Regions from separate parts of the Cupriavidus sp. UBA2010 genome, predicted to be linked through region 1. Evidence: predicted binding sites of a transcription regulator. Region 1 holds the regulator's gene; the other holds the start of a gene.

What was found. The regulator FNR, encoded in region 1, switches genes on or off when oxygen is low (the NO sensors DNR and NnrR bind a similar motif). The targets are predictions, from matches to a motif close to TTGATNNNNATCAA.
Region 2: the regulator FNR is predicted to act here: its motif matches at 1,678-1,691, upstream of B2246_RS12535 (universal stress protein).

What each region holds. Positions count from the first base shown of each region.
Region 1 is NZ_DDCI01000012.1:121,286-124,561, reverse strand. Features, by position in the region: gene B2246_RS07895 (sulfite exporter TauE/SafE family protein) at 132-899, opposite strand; gene fnr (fumarate/nitrate reduction transcriptional regulator Fnr) at 985-1,710, shown strand; gene B2246_RS07885 (hypothetical protein) at 1,794-2,039, opposite strand; gene B2246_RS07880 (membrane protein) at 2,036-2,272, opposite strand; gene ccoG (cytochrome c oxidase accessory protein CcoG) at 2,286-3,276, opposite strand, start outside.
Region 2 is NZ_DDCI01000016.1:76,840-80,115, reverse strand. Features, by position in the region: gene B2246_RS12545 (sensor histidine kinase) at 1-486, shown strand, start outside; gene B2246_RS12540 (response regulator) at 483-1,127, shown strand; gene B2246_RS12535 (universal stress protein) at 1,158-1,610, opposite strand; gene B2246_RS12530 (universal stress protein) at 1,809-2,657, shown strand; gene B2246_RS12525 (MBL fold metallo-hydrolase RNA specificity domain-containing protein) at 2,709-3,276, opposite strand, start outside.

The DNA of each region.
Region 1 (3,276 bases):
CCAGACCCCCTGGGCACACATCCCAGATCGGGAATGCAGCCCCGGCGACGCCACGAGCGCATCGGAGCGCGATACCGTGGTTTTCGCGATTGTATGGCATTCCAGCCCCGCCCTGCAACCAGCAAAAAAGTCTAGAACACGACGCAGAAGCCGTGATTGGCCAGCGTATCGGGCAGCCAGACGGCGCGTGCGACACCCAGCGCCCCAAAACCGATCACAACAAGCGCGGCGCCCACTCGAACGCCGGGGCGGCGCGACAGTTGCCGCAGGTAGCCCGACAAACCCGAGATCACCAGCAGGTTGGGCAGCGTCCCAATGCCAAAGGCCGCCATGACAAGTGCCCCAGATGGCGCATTTCCAGCCAACAAGGCCAGCGCAAGTGCGCCATACACCATACCACAGGGCACCAGCCCCCAGGCCAACCCCATCCCATAGCGCCGCATGATGGGCGCGTGCCGACGCAAGCGAAGCGGCATCTGCATGCCCAGCGACGCGACGCCCCGGACGACATACGAGGCAGCCCGCGCCGCCAGCCGTTCGAGCCATGCTGCACGCATGACGCGGCCCCGCAACAACCACACCCCGGTCAGAACCAGTAACAGGCTGCCCGCGCCATAGAGCCAGCGCTGCACTGGAAGGTAGTCCTGCTTCCAGACTGTCGCACCCACCGCTCCCATCAGCGCCCCAAGCAGCACATAGGTCGTGAGACGCCCGGCGTGCATGACCAGCAGTTCCAGCCACCAGTGAAATCGCGAGCGATGCACGAGGCTAACGACCGCAACAGCCCCCCCGGATTGCCGTTGCTCGACGGCAATGGCAATTCCTCCGCACATGGCGGCGCAATGCACGCCACCAAGCAACGCAAGTGTAAAGACACTGAAAAGCACACCAAATGGCAACTGTTCCTCGCTTCTGCGTCACATCACGCTGTAAAATGCCTGCATCGCGCCTCCATCGCAAGCGCATTCATGCGAGCACCATCAATTGCTTACCTCCATTCCCGTCACCGAGATGTCTCCGCGTTGCTCCACTTGCGCCATGGGCCAGCTTTGCCTTCCCGTGGGCATGTCGCAACAGGACCTCGCAAAGATGGACACGCTCGTACAGGAACGCGTTCGTGTTCACAAGGGCGAAACGCTCTATCGCATGGGCGAACCACTTACCGCAGTCTATGCGATCCGCTTTGGCACATTGAAGACCCACGTGACCATGGAGGACGGACGCACGCAAATCACCGGCTTCCATTTGCCCGGTGAGGTCGTCGGGCTCGACGGCCTCAGCGAGATGCAGCATGCGTCCGACGCCACCGCGCTCGAGGACACAGAGGTCTGCGTCGTGCGATTCGATGACCTGCAATCGCTGTCCGGCACGTTGCCTTCTCTCCAGCAGCAGTTCCTGAGGCTGATGAGCAAGGAAATCTCGCAAGACCAGATCATGCTGATCACTCTTGGCTCGATGCGTGCCGAAGAGCGCCTGGCAGCATTTCTCGTCAACATGTCGGAGCGCCTGTCGATGCGCGGCTACTCGTCGAGCGAGTTCGTGCTGCGGATGAGCCGCGAAGAAATCGGCAGCTACCTTGGCCTCAAGCTCGAAACCGTGAGTCGGCTCTTCTCGCGATTCGCCGAAGCCGGCCTGATCCAGATTCGCCAACGACACGTGAAACTCGTGGACATGGAAGGCATCAGGCAGGTCTATAGCCGAAACTGCTAACGGGCATCGTGGCCAGGAAAACGGCCGCATCGGGAGCTGATCTCCCGGTGCGGCCGTTTTGCTTTCTGCCAGCACTCGAGCCATTACTCGAGTTCGTCGGTCTCCTCGAGCTTGGTTGGCATGGTGTATAGCGTCAGTCCGCTGGACAACGCGCAAAACAACCACGCCACCAGGAAGCCAATCGTGTAGACCGCCTCACGAGACGCTTCCACCTGGTGCCCGAAGAACGTGAGATCGCCCGGATCAACGACCGAAAACACGGTGGCGGTGGCCGCTCCGCCCATCAGAAACGCCGGCCAAAGTACCCACATCAGCCAGCGGAGTCTCATGGGCGCCTCGCAGCCGGCGACGCTACATGCTCCGCCCCCGTTTTCTCCACGACCAGGCCATGACGCTCCACGCCGGAAACCGGCAAATCCGGATGCGTGTTGGCAAGCCAGATGGTCACGCCGCAGCCAATAATTGCGAGCAACGGACCGCTCATCAAAAGCCACGGCCACGGTTCCCTGTACCAGGGCTTGGACTGTTGGGATGTCATTGCGCTCTCCTTGTTTGCTGCCATTTCACCCTCAGCATCACAGATTGCGGGGAACAATGAAACTCGTGGATTGCCTGATATGCGCGTCTCGGCCGTCCTCGCCCTCCGCCGTCACGGTTACGTTGATCTTGTGCGTGCCTTCCTTGGCATCGTCGATCGGCACGCGAATGCGAATCGGCAACAACCGGTTGGACGTTGGCTGCATGGCCTCGGCGGACTTGTCATACTCGACCGTCAGTCCAGTCAGATCGTCGCCCTCAGCCTGCACGCGAATCCGCATCGGCGCTTCCGTGGTGTTGATCACCTGGAGCCGATAGACGTTCTCGATCCAGCGGCCCTCCACTTCCCGGCCCAGCGCGCCGCGATCCCGAATGATGTCGACCTTGATCGGCGACCGCATTGCCAGCGATGCGACGAAGCCCGCCGCCAGAACCAGCCAGATCAGCGTATAGATGATCGTGCGTGGTCGCAGCAGCCGTTTGCGCGCGTCGGATGTCGTCAGGGACTTGCGCATGGCGTTTTCCGACGTGTATCGGATCAGGCCGCGCGGGTACTCCATCTTGTCCATGACGAGATTGCACGCGTCGATACAGGCGCCACAACCGATGCACTCGTACTGGAGGCCATCACGAATATCGATACCGGTCGGACACACCTGCACGCAGATACTGCAATTCACGCAATCGCCAATACCAGCCGCATGGCGATCGGTCTTGCGGGAACGGCTACCACGCGGCTCCCCACGACCCACGTCATAGGTCACGACATAGGTATCGCGGTCGACCATCACGCTCTGGAAACGCGCATAGGGGCACATGTACTTGCACACCTGCTCGCGCATGAATCCGGCGTTGCCCCAGGTCGCAAATGCGTAGAACAGCATCCAGAAGCTCTGCCAGGGTCCTAGCGTGAAATGCAGGACCTCGCTACCAAGTTCCCGAATCGGTGCGAAATACCCGATAAACGTGAAGCCCGTCCACAGTGCGATCAGCACCCAGAGCACATGCTTGGTCGCCTTGATTCGCAGC
Region 2 (3,276 bases), on a different contig from region 1:
ACCATCGCCGCCGTGCGCAGGATTTCGTCCGATCTGCGCCCGGCGTTGCTCGATGAACTGGGCCTCGCCGCCGCGCTGGACTGGCTAGCCAAGGATTTCAGCCGGCGCTACGCGATCTCGGTGAGCACGCGGACGCCGGAGGAAATCGACGTCACCGAGCAAGCCGCCACCGCTGTATTCCGGATCGTCCAGGAGGCGCTCAACAACGTCGTGCATCATGCGGACGCCAGCGAGGCCTGGGTGACGCTGACCCACCAGAACCAGGACCACGACCACGACCAGTACGTGCTGCGCGTGCTCGATAACGGGCGCGGCTGGAACGGCCAGCCGAAGGATGGCGCGCGCCGCTCGTTCGGCCTGCTTGGCATCCGGGAACGGGCACGCCTGCTGGGTGGCACGGTGTCCATCGAACATTCGCCCGGCGACGGCTTCGAACTCGTCGTCACTTTTCCGGGTCATCCGGATTGCAAGGAGACCCAGGCATGATTCGCGTGATCATTGCAGACGATCACACTGTGGTGCGCAACGGATTGCGCCATATCCTCGAACGCACCAGCGACTTCGAGGTGGTTGGCGAAGCAGCCCGCGGTACCGAGGTGCCACAACTCGTGCGCGAGCTGTCCCCGCATGTCATCCTGCTGGACCTGTCGATGCCCGGCCGGAACGGGCTGGAACTGATCCGGCAACTGCGGGCCGATCATCCTGCACTACGAATCCTCGTGCTGACGATGCACGCGGAGGAACAGTATGTGGTCCGCGCCTTCCGTGCCGGCGCGGCCGGCTACCTGACCAAGGAAAGCGCGGCGACGGAACTGGTCGAGGCGCTCAGGAAGGTGGCCGCGGGCGGCACCTACGTCAGCCCCGCCATGGCCGAAAAGCTGGCGCTGGGCCTGCAGGAAAAGCCCGATGCGCCGCACGAAGGCCTGTCGGATCGTGAACTCGAGGTATTCCGGCGCATCGTCGATGGCGAGTCGCTGACGCAGATCGCCGCCGCGCTGTGCGTCAGCGCCAAGACGGTCAGCACCTACAAGATGCGCCTGATGGAAAAGCTCCAGCTTCGCAGCGACGCCGCACTGGTCCGCTATGCGATCGAGGCGAGGCTGTTCGGCGACGAAGACAAGCTATAACGTCGTGGCCCCCGGCCACAGCCCCGTCGTTCAGGCCGACTCGCCGCGAATCAGCAGCACCGGCTTGCTGGTCTTGGCCACCACACCTTCAGAGACGCTACCCATGATCATGCGGCGCACACCGCGTCGGCCGCGTGTACCCATCACGATCACATCGGCTGGCCAGCGGTCGGCATAGCCGACGATCGCGCCAGCGATGTCACCCGGCACCGCTGACTTCTCTGCCAGTTCGGTCTGAAACCGCACGCCAGCGTCCTGGAGACGGTGAGCGGCGGCTGCAAGGGCCTTCCTGCCAAAGTCCGTCAGTCCATTCAGGATGTCCTGCGGATTGACGAAACCTGCCTCAAGGAACACTTCGCCCTCGTCCACTACGAACAGGACCTTCACCTCCGCGCCCAGGCCCTTGGCCAGCCCGGCTGCCTGCGCAATGGCCAGGTCGGAAGACGGGCTGCCATCCACGGCAACCAGGATGCGTTCATACATATCGGTCTCCTCAGTCCGGGCCACGTGCCCTCACTGACCCAGCATAGGACGTGCCAAGGCTCCATGGTTGATGTATCGCAAGATGACCCGAGTCCACCGAATCAGGCGCTCTTGATCTGTCGCAACCATACGCGGCACATCACGCATACATTTGAGACCCAAATGGCGCCGAAGCGCCTTGCTTTTTCAGGAGACCATATGGACATCTCGGCGATCATGGTCCACGTCGATGCCTCGCAATCAGTGGAGGCCCGGCTCTGTCATGCCGTGGCGCTGGCCGGATCGTTCAACGCCACGCTGATCGGCCTGCTTTCGCTGAGCGCGGACGAGCCAGCGTGGGTCTATCGCACCGCGGACGGCCGCCGCGAGCGCCAGGCATACGCGCCGGATCTTGGCGCCGCATGTGAAGCCGCCCGGGAAGCCTTCGACATCGCCACCGAAGCCGCGACGTTTGCCGTCGACTGGCGCGTCGGCGAGGGCGCGCCCACCGACGCCATCCAGTGCGAAGGCCGGCTGGCCGACCTGCTGATCGTCGGCCAGCCCGACCGACTGAACGCCGACAGCGACGTAGCCCGGCACTTCGTCGAGACGGCCATTCTTTCGAGTGGCCGCCCGGTGCTGGTCATTCCTCAAGGGCCGCTGCCGGACGCTTCCACCTTCCCCTATGGCTCGATCGTGGTGGCCTGGAACGGCACCCGCGAATCCGCGCGCGCGCTGCATGACGCGCTGCCGTTGCTCAAGCGCGCCACCCAGGTCGACGTGGTGTCCTGCATTCCTCCGTACGCGCGCCGCAAGGCCGAACTCTCCCCGCCCGCCTACGCGGCAAACTGGCTGGCTCGGCATGGCGTGCACGCGAGCATGGTCGAGATGGTGCTGGAACGATCGGCCGATATCGGCGAGTCACTGCTTGCCATCGCCGGCCAGCGCCGCGCCGACCTGCTGGTTTGTGGCGCGTATGGCCGGGGGCTGCTGCGCGAGGAATTGCTGGGTGGCGTGACGGACACCGTGCTTCGTCACGCCACGATTCCCACCCTCTTTTCCTACTAGCCGCGCCGGCACGCCTTGCTCGGTCGCCCGGTCGAACGCTTAGTCGAACGCTTAGTCGAGCGTATAGATACCCCGGTACTCGGGCATCGTGACATCCCAATGCAGCGAATGCTCGATGCGCTGGCGCAGCGCATCGGCGGCACTGGGCTCGCCGTGCACGATGAACGTCTGCCGTGGCGGCGTCCCGATGGCACTCATCCAGTCCATCAGCCCATCCGCATCGGCATGTGCCGAGAAATGGCGAATCTGTTCGACTGAAGCACGCAGTTCGACTTCGCGCCCGTGCATCCGCAACGTGCGCTGGCCGGACGCCAGCGTCGCACCCCGCGTTCCGGCCGCCTGGAACCCCACCAGCAGGAAAGTGCTGCGTGGGTCCTGCCCGAACGATTCGAGGTGATGCACCACGCGCCCGCCCGTCAGCATTCCGCTACCAGCCAGGATGATCTTCGGCTGATCCACCCGGTTGATGCGGATCGACTCCTCCATGCTTCGGGTTGGAATCGCCACCGAACAGGCAGCCGCGCACGTTTCGGGGTCGATCCGCAGTTCGTCCGAGTGCTCGGAGAGAATCCGCGTGGCTTCGATGGCCATCGGGCTGTTCAGGTAGATGGGCACATCG